DNA from 3 places in the Cedecea neteri genome. Region 3 is predicted to be linked to each of the others. Evidence: predicted binding sites of a transcription regulator. Region 3 holds the regulator's gene; each other region holds the start of a gene.

Evidence for each region. The regulator LexA, encoded in region 3, represses DNA repair genes until DNA is damaged. The targets are predictions, from matches to a motif close to TNCTGTATGTACATACAGNA.
Region 1: the regulator LexA is predicted to act here: its motif matches at 2,215-2,234, upstream of rmuC (DNA recombination protein RmuC).
Region 2: the regulator LexA is predicted to act here: its motif matches at 2,506-2,525, upstream of sulA (SOS-induced cell division inhibitor SulA).

What each region holds. Positions count from the first base shown of each region.
Region 1 covers NZ_CP009459.1:1,290,812-1,295,048, forward strand. The annotation lists gene metE (5-methyltetrahydropteroyltriglutamate--homocysteine S-methyltransferase) at 1-252, shown strand, start outside; gene LH86_RS06070 (dienelactone hydrolase family protein) at 291-1,118, opposite strand; gene udp (uridine phosphorylase) at 1,373-2,134, shown strand; gene rmuC (DNA recombination protein RmuC) at 2,276-3,709, shown strand; gene ubiE (bifunctional demethylmenaquinone methyltransferase/2-methoxy-6-polyprenyl-1,4-benzoquinol methylase UbiE) at 3,801-4,237, shown strand, end outside.
Region 2 covers NZ_CP009459.1:2,607,443-2,611,679, reverse strand. The annotation lists gene yccS (YccS family putative transporter) at 1-1,715, shown strand, start outside; gene LH86_RS12245 (TfoX/Sxy family DNA transformation protein) at 1,700-2,329, opposite strand; gene sulA (SOS-induced cell division inhibitor SulA) at 2,547-3,056, shown strand; gene ompA (porin OmpA) at 3,414-4,237, shown strand, end outside.
Region 3 covers NZ_CP009459.1:1,397,791-1,402,027, forward strand. The annotation lists gene plsB (glycerol-3-phosphate 1-O-acyltransferase PlsB) at 1-1,783, opposite strand, end outside; gene LH86_RS06555 (diacylglycerol kinase) at 1,915-2,283, shown strand; gene lexA (transcriptional repressor LexA) at 2,393-3,001, shown strand; gene dinF (MATE family efflux transporter DinF) at 3,079-4,237, shown strand, end outside.

The DNA.
Region 1 (4,237 bases), 110 kb from region 3:
ATGGATCTGCTGGAGGCGTTTAAAGAGTTTGAATACCCGAATGAAATCGGGCCTGGCGTGTACGACATCCACTCTCCAAACGTTCCGGATGTGCAATGGATTGAAGCCCTGCTCAAGAAAGCGGCGGAATCCGTTCCGGCAGAGCGCCTGTGGGTTAACCCGGACTGCGGCCTGAAAACCCGTGGCTGGCCGGAAACCCGTGCGGCGCTGGCTAACATGGTGCAAGCGGCGCAGAATCTGCGCACCGCTTGATGCCAGGCACAAAGGGGGCTTATTAGCCCCCTTTCTTATTACTTTCTCACGCCGTAGCGTTTAAACCACTCGAGCATCCTTTCCCAGCCATCTTTGGCCGACTCTTCATGGTAGCTCGGGCGATAATCTGCGTTAAAAGCATGTCCGGCTTCCGGGTAAACAATGATTTCCGCCCTGGCATTGGCCGCTCTTAGTGCCTGGCGCATGGTCTCAACGCTTTCCTGAGAGATCCCGGTATCCTGGCCACCATACAGGCCTAGCACTGGCGCATTAAGATTGACGGCGATATCTACCGGGTGATGGTGAGAATTCAACGTTTTCTCACCCGTCAGCTTGCCGTACCAGGCGACGGCCGCTTTGAGCTGTGGATTGTGCGCCGCATAAAGCCAGGCAATTCGCCCGCCCCAGCAAAAACCGGTTACCAGCAGGCGATGCACGTCGCCACCGTTGCGTGACGCCCAGCTGGCCACATGATCAAGATCGCCCAGCACCTGATTGTCCGGTACTTTTGAGACCAGGCCACTTAACAACGTGGGGATATCGGCGAAGTCACCCGGTTCTCCCTGGCGAAAATAAAGCTCCGGGGCGATGGCCAGATAGCCTTCAAGCGCCAGCCGACGGCAAATATCTCGGATATGTTCGTGAACGCCAAAAATCTCCTGAATGACAATAACGACCGGCAGCGGGCCATCGGCATTTTTGGGTCTGGCGTGGTAAGCCGGCATATTGTCGCCCTGGCTTGGAATAGACGTTTCCCCAGAAAGAATAGCGTCGTCCGGCGTTAGCAAAGCAGTGGGGGCGATGGGTGAGGCCGCCGGTGCGAAGCCTTCGCCCGGTGTGTTATGTGTTGTTTGCTTTTGTTTCATGGTTTTCTCCGAACCAGCATTAGCGCAGTGTGATAACTATAGCCAGGATTAGTAGCAAATCTGGCGGGCAAAAAACGCCGTCAAAGTTCAAAAAATAGCCCGATCGACACTTAATTGTGATGCTGATCGCATGTGAATATACAAATAATGTAATTTGTTTCATTCAAAGTGAGCGTCATCACGAAATTATGCTCAGGGGTTCTGTAAAGTGTCGCTTTGCTTCTCCTGAAACCTACTCAACAGAGGAGTCTGTTATGTCCAAGTCTGATGTTTTCCATCTCGGCCTCACTAAAAATGACCTGCAAGGGGCTACGCTTGCCATCGTCCCTGGCGATCCTGAGCGTGTGGAAAAAATCGCCGCGCTGATGGACAAGCCGGTTAAGCTGGCTTCCCACCGTGAATTCACTTCCTGGCGTGCTGAACTCGACGGCAAGCCGGTGATCATCTGTTCTACTGGTATCGGCGGCCCATCTACCTCTATTGCTGTTGAAGAACTGGCGCAGCTTGGCATCCGTACTTTCCTGCGCGTCGGGACGACCGGGGCGATTCAGCCGAACATCAACGTGGGCGATGTGCTCGTGACCACCGCATCCGTTCGCCTTGATGGTGCCAGCCTGCACTTCGCGCCAATGGAATACCCGGCTGTGGCAGACTTCGCATGTACTACTGCGCTGGTTGAAGCGGCAAAAGCCGTGGGCGCGACGACCCACATCGGCGTGACCGCATCCTCCGACACCTTCTACCCTGGGCAGGAGCGTTACGATACGCTGTCCGGCCGCGTGGTGAGCCGCTTCAAAGGCTCAATGAAAGAGTGGCAGGAAATGGGCGTGATGAACTATGAAATGGAATCTGCCACGCTGCTGACCATGTGTTCCAGCCAGGGCCTGCGTGCGGGTATGGTTGCCGGGGTCATTGTGAACCGTACTCAGCAAGAGATTCCTAATGCTGAGACGATGAAGAAAACGGAAAGCCACGCGGTGAAAATCGTGGTCGAGGCGGCGCGTCGCCTGCTGTAGTTTTGCTTTTCCGTTCATAAGGCCGGCGCTCGCCGGCTTTTTTTATGCTTTGCGCACTCCCTTCCGGAAAATCCCTTTTCATCTGGACATTTATACAGCAGAATTTTATTTTGCCGATGTTGATATTGTTTTGGGGGATGCATGGATATTTCACTGTTGTTTGGGCTGGGCATCGGGCTGGTGGGCTTGCTGACCGGCTGGCTTATTGCCAGTCTGCGGGCGGCGCAGCGGCTGGCGGCTTTGCATGGAGAACAGCGTGAAATCTACGGCGAGCTTACAGCCGCGCGGCAGGAGCTTCAGCAAAACCAGCACTGGCGGGAAGAGTGCGACCAGCTTAACCGTGAAGTCCGTGCCCAAATGGAAATCAACAGTGGGCAGGAAGCAGATATTCGCGAGCTGACCACATTGCTCGAGCAAACCCGACTCAATGCCGAAGATAAGCATCGCCAGATGCTTAACAGTGAACAACGGCTGAACGAACAGTTTGAGAATCTGGCCCACCGTATTTTTGAGCAAAGCGGGCGAAAGGTTGAAGAGCAGAACCGCCAAAGCCTGAACGTGCTGCTTTCCCCACTTCGTGAACAGCTAGATGGCTTCCGGCGCCAGGTTCAGGAGAGTTTTGGTCAGGAAGCCCGTGAACGGCATACGCTGACGCATGAAATCCGCAATCTGCAGCAGCTCAATGCACAAATGGCGCAAGAGGCGCTCAACCTCACCAAAGCGCTAAAGGGCGACAACAAAACCCAGGGTAACTGGGGGGAAGTGGTGTTAACTCGGGTACTGGAAGCGTCTGGCCTGCGTGAAGGCCATGAATATCAGACTCAGGTAAACATCCAGCTTGAAAACAACAGTCGTATGCAGCCGGATGTTATCGTTCGCCTGCCGCAGGGCAAAGACGTTGTTATTGATGCAAAAATGACGCTGGTAGCCTATGAGCGCTACTTCAATGGTGAAGATGAACTCACGCGTGAAAGTGCACTGAATGAGCACATCGCCGCTGTCCGCAGCCATATTCGCCTGCTGGGGCGCAAAGATTACCAACAACTGCCGGGGCTACGTTCTCTGGACTACGTGTTGATGTTTATTCCCGTTGAGCCCGCTTTCCTGCTGGCTATCGACAGGCAGCCTGAACTGATTAGCGAAGCGCTGAAAAATAATATTATGCTGGTGAGCCCGACGACGCTGCTGGTGGCGCTGCGCACTATTGCCAATCTGTGGCGCTATGAACATCAAAGCCGCAATGCCCAGCAAATCGCCGACAGGGCGGGGCGCCTGTACGATAAAATGCGACTGTTCGTGGATGATATGTCTGCGATTGGGCAAAGCCTCGATAAGGCGCAGGATAACTACCGGCAGGCGATGAAAAAACTTTCATCCGGGCGTGGGAATATTCTGGTTCAGGCGGATGCGTTTCGCGGTCTTGGCGTAGAAGTCAAACGCGAGATGAATCCGGATCTGGTCGAACGAGCCCGTCAGGAAGATGAGGATGATTCGGCTAGACTGGGTCGTGAGGGCGAAGAACCTGAGGCTGAATTCGATACTTTGTCTTCATCGCGCACGGGTGAAGAGCGTTAAACTGAGGCTGAGTAGCACGGTTGAATCATAGGGCTTTCACGCCCATTCTGTTACACTTCCCGAACACTTTCTTTATTAAGCAGGCATTGAGATGGTTGATGAATCCAAGGAGTCCGGATCCCAGGAAACAACGCACTTTGGCTTCCGTACCGTAGCTAAAGAGCAAAAGGTCGATATGGTGGCGAACGTGTTCCACTCTGTTGCGGCGAAATACGACGTAATGAACGACCTGATGTCTTTTGGTATCCACAGGTTGTGGAAACGCTACACCATAGATTGTAGCGGTGTGCGTCGTGGCCAGCGCGTGCTGGATCTTGCGGGCGGTACGGGCGATCTGACGGCGAAATTCTCTCGTCTCGTTGGTGAGACCGGTGAAGTCGTATTGGCCGATATTAACGATTCAATGCTGAAAATGGGTCGCGAAAAGCTGCGCAATATCGGCATCGTGGGGAACGTCAGATACGTGCAGGCTAACGCCGAAGCGTTGCCATTCCCGGACAACACCTTTGACTGCATCACCATCTCCTT
Region 2 (4,237 bases), 1.2 Mb from region 3:
TGTTCCTTTTAGCCGGCGCAGTCTGGTACAACCTGCTGACGTTAGCAGGCCATTTGATTTTCCCTATTCGCCCGCTGCAAGACAACCTGGCACGCTGTTATGAAAGCCTCGCGAGCTTTCTGGAAATTAAAGCAGCGCTGTTTGATCCTGATATCGAAGAAGAAAGCCAGGCTCCAATGCTCCAGTTGGCTATGGCTAACAGCCAATTAGTCACCACGCTAAACCAGACGAAAAGCTCATTGCTAACTCGCCTTCGCGGCGATCGAGGGCAGAGAGGCACTCGTCGAACACTTCACTATTATTTCGTAGCCCAGGATATTCACGAACGGGCGAGTTCATCTCATATTCAGTACCAGGCTTTGCGCGATAAGTTTCGCTATAGCGACGTGATGTTCCGCTTTCAGCGTCTGCTCACGATGCAATCACAGGCCTGTCAGCAGCTCTCTCGATCTATCCTGCTGCGAGTCCCTTATCAGCACGACCCACGATTTGAACGCGCATTTACTCATCTGGACTCCGCTCTGGACCGAATTCGTGCCAGCAATGCAACCACCTCAGAGATAAAAGCGTTAGGCTTTCTGATTACGAATTTGAGGGCAATTGATGCACAACTGGCAAACATTGAATCAGAACAGGCGATTGCTGAGCCGCAGAACGATCCCGAGAATCGTTTATCCGACGACAAGCTGACCGGCTTCGATGATATCTGGCAACGGCTAAAGCTTAACCTCACACCTGAATCCGCACTCTTTCGTCACGCGGTGCGGATGTCCCTGGTTCTCTGTGTGGGCTATGCATTTATTCAGTTTACGGGTTTGCAGCATGGTTACTGGATACTTCTGACCAGCTTGTTTGTCTGCCAGCCCAACTACAGTGCAACCAGGCGACGCTTAGCGCTGCGTATCATCGGCACGCTGGTTGGGGTAGCCGTTGGCCTGCCCTTGCTTTGGCTTGTCCCGTCTCTCGAAGGCCAACTGATACTGATCGTCATTACCGGCGTACTGTTCTTCGCCTTTCGCAATGTGCAATACGCCCATGCGACCATGTTTATTACGCTGTTAGTGTTGCTATGCTTTAACCTGTTGGGAGAAGGTTTTGAAGTTGCTCTCCCGCGCGTGATTGATACACTCTTAGGCTGCGCAATAGCCTGGGCGGCGGTGAGTTTCATCTGGCCTGACTGGCGATTCCGCCGGCTTTCACGAGTCGTTGAACGTGCGTTCAACGCCAATTGTCGCTATCTGGATGCAATTCTTGAGCAGTACCACCAGGGACGTGATAACCGCCTGGAATATCGCATCGCCCGGCGTGATGCCCATAACAGAGACGCAGAGCTGGCCTCCGTGGTTTCAAATATGTCTTCCGAGCCTCGAGTCTCCGTTGATATGCGGGAAGCGGCGTTCCGTCTGCTTTGCCTGAACCACTCGTTTAACAGCTATATCTCTGCATTAGGCGCACACAGGGAAAAACTCAACCATGGTGATACGTTAATGTTGCTTGATGACGCCGTTTGCTATGTTGATGATGCCCTACACCACCTGCCAGTCGATGAAGGACGCGTTAAAGATGCTCTGACAGGGCTCTCTACCCGCATCTCACAGCTTGAGACTCGGGCAGAGACCAAAGAACCCCTGGTTCTGCAACAAATTGGGTTATTAATTGCTCTTCTGCCTGAGATCTCACGTCTTCAGCAACAAATCTCTCAGTGCTCCGAGTAAGGCTGGTGGCGCTGCTCATAGCAGCGCCACCAGTCCGTCAGTTCTTTTCTAACATCTGCAGGCAATACAGCCTCATGAACACCACGTATGGCCCCCGCAAGCGCAAGCAACACTTTAATACCTACCGTTTTCCTTGTACTGCGTAGTTTCAACCACGACCGCTTGGCACCAAAGCGCCGTAGCGTTTGGGGATCATTAATACCCACTTCACGCAGCATAACTTCGATATTCAGGGAAAGATTGGGGAGATCCTTAAGGCGGCGAGAACGCACTTTACTCTGCGATTTCTCACGTTGAGCGCTTCTTAACGCCAGGAAAGAGAGTTGGACAAGTTTATCGGGATTTTCCCAAAGTTCTTCATCAACACGATAGTAATTCAGTGCGACTGGAAGCCCACGCTTACTGTACATAAGCGGTGGAGACGCTTTTTTGATGAAATAATCGGCACATTGTTCACTGGCCCGAAGGTAAAGCTCCCCTTCCGCTACCATAGCAAAGACAACACCTTCGACCATCAGACTATAACCACCAAATAACGGTCGATAACCGATTTTACCCAGCGACGAAAGATATTCCCGTGATTTATGAATTCTAAAAAATGTCACTTTTTTCATAATATGTCCTTATATATCAACTGGTAAATAGCTGCTCGGGTTACTCGCCCTCCTAATACCAGAAAATAAGTAAGGTTAAAGATAATGGCAATGACAATTTCACCCGTATCGATTTTGCATACGGAAAATGCGAGACACTTTCCGAAATTCCGGTTGATCTTTGTTCGCACAGGCATTACTGTACATGCATACAGTAACCCATTAGGCGGGACTCACTATGCACTCACATAATGTTCAAACTCACTTTCGTCATGTTGCAGTTACTGCGCACTCCCCTGCACAGTCCCTCTCTGATAACAGCGTACAGGGGTTAATCAGTGAAGTGGTCTACAGTGAAGAGAGCCCCTGGGTTACGCAGTTTATTCTGCTACCTTTATTGCAGCAGCTGGGACAACAATCTCGCTGGCAGCTATGGCTGACACCACAGCAAAAACTCAGCCGCACATGGCTCCAGGCGGCCGGGCTGCCGCTGGCAAAAGTGATGCAGGCAAATCAGTTAGATCCTCTTTGCACCGTTGATGTAATGGTGAAAGCTCTACAGACGGGAAATTACAGCGTTGTGATCGGCTGGCTGCCAGAAGAATTAACAGATGAAGAACATTTACGGCTCACGCTAGCAGCCGAAGCTGGCAATGCAATGGGCTTTATTATGCGTCCAACCAGTACGGGAATATCCGGTTCAAGACCACGAAATGGCCTAAAAATTCATTCTAGTTTGTATCATTAAGTAAATTTAGGAGAAATCCTGGAATTTTTTAATCACGCCATATAATTCGCTGCCATGACTCAAAAATGCCCGCCATATGGCGGTTTGATGGGGTTCAACGAATGCGTTCTTCGTTCAAAAAACGGTCCATTCTGTAAAAAAATATGTATGCAAGTCGTTTTTTTTCATATGCCTGACGGACTTCACACTTGTAACTTTCCAACTACGTTGTAGACTTTACCTCGCCAGGGTTGCTCTTCATAACACCGATATATCGGTAGAGTAACAATTGAGCGTAAACCCGGGCGAAGGATTTAACCCTGGGCTTTAAATTGGTTTAGAGCTCATGGCCTTTTGGATGATAATGAGGCGCAAAAAATGAAAAAGACAGCTATCGCGATTGCAGTGGCACTGGCTGGCTTCGCTACCGTAGCGCAGGCCGCACCGAAAGATAACACCTGGTATGCAGGTGGTAAACTGGGCTGGTCTCAGTTCCACGATACCGGCTGGTATAACAAGGACCTGCAAAACAACGGTAACACCCACGAAAGCCAGCTGGGCGCTGGTGCCTTCGGTGGTTATCAGGTTAACCCGTACGTTGGTTTTGAAATGGGTTACGACTGGCTTGGCCGTATGCCTTACAAAGGCAGCGTAACTAGCGGTGCCTTCAAAGCTCAGGGCGTACAGCTGACCACCAAACTGGGTTACCCAATCACTGACGACCTGGACATCTACACCCGTCTGGGCGGCATGGTATGGCGTGCAGACTCTACAAACACCATCGCTGGTAAAAACCACGACACCGGTGTTTCCCCAGTATTCGCTGGTGGTGTTGAGTGGGCAGTTACCCGTGACATCGCTACCCGTCTGGAATACCAGTGGGTTAACAACATCGGTGATGCACAGACCGTTGGCGTTCGTCCTGACAACGGCATGCTGAGCGTAGGTGTTTCCTACCGCTTTGGCCAGCAGGAAGAAGCTGCACCAGTTGTAGCTCCGGCTCCGGCTCCAGCTCCAGAAGTACAGACCAAGCACTTCACTCTGAAGTCTGACGTTCTGTTCAACTTCAACAAAGCAACTCTGAAACCAGAAGGTCAGCAGGCACTGGATCAGCTGTACACCCAGCTGAGCAACCTGGATCCTAAAGATGGTTCCGTTGTTGTTCTGGGCTACACCGACCGTATCGGTTCCGAGCAGTACAA
Region 3 (4,237 bases):
TGTCACCGATGGTGTCTTTCTCCACCTCGAACTTGTTCATCTGCAGTGCGTGGTCGATCAGCGCATTGGCGGAAACCGTTGGTGCGGTGGCATCCGGGGAATACGGCACGTTACGCAGCAGGTTGAGGTAGCAGTCGAGCTGTTCGGTGAGCTGTTCACGGGTCAGCGAGCGCTGGCGTGAAGCAAGCAGCGCGGTACAGCACAGGTTCATGGCGTTAGCGGCCCCTGCGTTGTTGATGCGCACCATCAGATCGGCGGCGATATCGTTCACCGTTGGCGTCAGCCAGGCCGGGCGAATTGCTTCTATCGGATCGATAGAGTCTTTCCATTCCGGCACATGCTGGTTCAGGTAGGTCATCAGCGGCAGCGGTTCACCGAAGTTAACGTAACCCTGGCCGAGGTTGCGCAGCTTACTCAGGCCGCGCACCATCTGCATGAAGCTCTCTTTTTCTTTGGTCGCACCGCGCAGCTCTTTCGCGTAAGTGCCCACTTCCATGACGTGCTCGTAACCGATGTAGATCGGCACCAGAGTGATCGGGCGGGTGCCGCCGCGCAGCATGGCCTGAATCGTCATCGACAGCGTGCCGGTCTTAGGATCCAGCAAGCGGCCGGTACGGGAACGGCCACCCTCTACAAAATACTCAACGGAATAGCCGCGGCTGAACAGCTCGCCCAGGTATTCGCGGAACACCGTGGAGTAAAGCTTGTTGCCCTTGAAGGTACGGCGAATAAAGAACGCGCCCAGGCGGCGGAAAATCGGGCCGGCTGGCCAGAAGTTCAGGTTGATCCCGGCGGCGATGTGCGGCGGAACCAGCCCCTGGTGATAAAGCACGTAGGAAAGCAGCAGATAATCCATGTGGCTGCGGTGGCAGGGCACATAGACGATTTCGTGGCCGTCATGGGCAAGCTGGCGCACACGCTCGGCGTTGTGCACGTTAATGCCCTGATAGAGGCGGTTCCAGGTTAATCCTAACACGCGGTCTGTCAGACGTACGGCTTCGTAGGAGAAGTTCGCGGCGATTTCTTCCATCAGAGCGACGGCGTTTTGCTGCGCTTTTTCGTGGGAGATTTTCTTGCTGCGGGCTTCATCTTCTACCGCGCGGGCAATGGCTTTTGATGCCAGCAGCTTGTTGAAGAGGTCCTGGCGAACCGGCAGGCGCGGGCCAACGGCAGCCAGGCGCTGGCGGGCAAAGTGAGTGCGCGCCACGCGAGCCAGTTTTTGGGCGATAATCTTGTCCGTACCGTGTTCGGTTGCCATGCGGCGAAGCGACACTGGCGGCGAGAAACGCACGAAGCTATCGCGACCCAGCCAGGAAACTGCAAAGAATTTCTGGACGCCGTTCAGCGTGCGTAAAGGCGGGTTGATTTCGCCTTTTTCGCGCCCTGGCGAGCGGCCGAACATCACGGAAACCGGCACCATCTGTACATCGAGATCGGGATTGCTGCGGTGCAGATCCAGATAATCGTGGAACAGTTTTACCGACTCTTCTTTTGGCGTGTAATAGGTAAAGACGCGCGGCCCGCCGTGGATAAACACGTAGCGCGGCAGCAGTACGCCGTCAATTTCCAGAGGTTCCAGCGGGTCGGGCAGGTCGTGATCCAGACATTGGGCACGCAGCGTCAGTAAGTCTGCCTTAGAATTGTAGGGCAGGACGTACATGATGGGGCGTGAAGGGTCCAGACCGAGTTCGGTTTGCGGATCCGCCGGGATAGACTTGCTCTTTACCAGAACGCTTAATGGTAAATTCAGTAATTTGTAGTAAATTCTTGGCCAGCCTGACATAAATGATGTAAAGCCTCAGGTTAATAATGCAAATGCGCCGCAAGGATATCAGAAACTCTGGGGAATTTCTGTGGCGCTGCGATTTAGACTCAATGAGCATTGACGCTCAATCTTTAAAAAGGTTTCCTTGAATGGCGAATAATACCACTGGCATCACCCGCATTATTAAGGCTGCAGGCTACTCGTGGAAAGGGCTCCGTGCGGCCTGGATCAACGAAGCCGCCTTTCGTCAGGAGGGCGTGGCTGCGGTCATCGCTATCATCATCGCCTGCTGGCTGGACGTGGACCCCATCACGCGTATTTTACTGATTGGCTCGGTTGTTTTGGTGATGATTGTCGAAATCCTCAACAGCGCCATTGAAGCGCTGGTTGACCGTGTCGGCACCGAGTACCACGAGCTTTCAGGGCGAGCCAAAGATATGGGTTCAGCCGCCGTATTGATAGCGATTATCCTTGCGGTTGCGACCTGGGCCACCTTGCTTTGGTCACATTTGCGATAGCCCTTCCAGAATAGTTTAAGTCGCTGGTTTTTTGCTTAATTTGTGGTTTCAAAATCGCCCGGGGCTGTATATACTCACAGCATAACTGTATAAACACCCAGGGGGCGGAATGAAAGCACTAACTACCAGGCAGCAAGAGGTGTTTGATCTCATTCGGGATCATATCAACCAGACCGGCATGCCACCTACGCGCGCCGAAATTGCACAACGTCTGGGGTTCCGTTCTCCAAACGCAGCGGAAGAGCATCTTAAAGCGCTGGCACGTAAAGGTGCCATCGAGATTGTTTCTGGTGCATCACGCGGTATTCGTCTGCTGGTTGAAGAAGAAAGTGGCCTGCCGCTGGTGGGCCGCGTTGCCGCCGGTGAGCCGCTGCTGGCGCAACAGCACATCGAAGGCCACTACCAGGTTGACCCTTCTCTGTTCAAGCCGAATGCCGACTTCCTGCTGCGCGTCAGCGGCATGTCGATGAAAGATATCGGCATCATGGACGGTGATTTATTAGCGGTACACAAAACTCAGGACGTGCGCAACGGCCAGGTCGTTGTCGCGCGTATCGACGATGAAGTGACCGTGAAACGCCTGAAAAAGCAGGGTAACACCGTGCACCTGCTGCCGGAAAACAGCGAGTTCCAGCCTATCGTGGTCGATCTTCGCGAGCAGAATTTTAGCATTGAAGGCCTGGCCGTCGGGGTGATCCGCAACGGCGAATGGCTGTAACACCTCTTCCGGTGGTGCGGTAAATCTGCCGTACCACCTGCCTTAAACACCTCTCAATTTTCCCCTGGATCATTCCCATGCGATTCTTTTCGTCAACGGATGGTGCGCTGTGGCGGCTTGCGCTGCCGATGATTTTTTCCAACATTACCGTGCCGCTGCTGGGCCTGGTCGATACGGCGGTCATTGGTCATCTTGATAGCCCGACTTATCTCGGCGGGGTGGCTATCGGCGCCACGGCGACCAGTTTCCTCTTTATGCTGCTGCTTTTTCTGCGCATGAGCACCACCGGGTTAACGGCGCAGGCTTTTGGTGCGAACGATCCGCAGCGGCTGGCGCGCGCGCTGGTTCAACCCCTGATGCTGGCGCTGATAGCCGGGCTGGCTATCGTGGTCCTGCGTTATCCACTGATCAACCTTGCGCTGCACGTTGTTGGCGGCAATGACGAGGTGCTGTATCAGGCAAGGCGGTTCCTGGAGATCCGCTGGCTGAGCGCCCCGGCATCGCTGGCTAACCTCGTGCTGTTAGGCTGGTTGCTTGGCGTGCAGTATGCGCGGGCGCCGGTCATTCTGCTGGTCGTCGGCAATTTGATTAATATCGTGCTCGACCTCTGGCTGGTGATGGGGCTGCACATGAACGTGCAGGGGGCGGCGTTGGCCACGGCGGTGTCCGAATATGCCACGTTTATTATCGGCCTGGTGATGGTGCGGAAGGTACTGAAGCTGCGGGGTATTAGCTGGGCTCGTCTTAAGACGGCCTGGCAGGGGGATTTACGCAAGCTGCTGGCGCTTAACCGCGACATTATGCTGCGTTCGCTGCTGCTGCAAATTTGCTTTGCTTCCATCACCATTTTTGGAGCGCGTCTCGGCAGCGAAATTGTCGCCGTTAACGCCGTGCTGATGACGCTGTTGACCTTTACCGCTTATGCGCTGGACGGCTTTGCTTACGCCGTGGAAGCCCATTCAGGGCAGGCCTACGGGGCGCGTAACCGTGGGCAGTTGCTCGAGGTTTGGGGGGCCGCGTGCAGGCAGGCGGGGCTGGTTGCGCTAGCGTTTGCCGCAATTTATGCCTTTGCCGGGGAGCAAATTGTCGCGCTGCTCACTTCCCTGCCGGAGCTTCGTGTTCTGGCAAATCATTACCTCGCCTGGCAGGTTATTTTGCCGGTCGTGGGCGTTTGGTGCTACCTGCTGGACGGTATGTTTATCGGCGCGACGCGGGGGGCCGAAATGCGAAACAGCA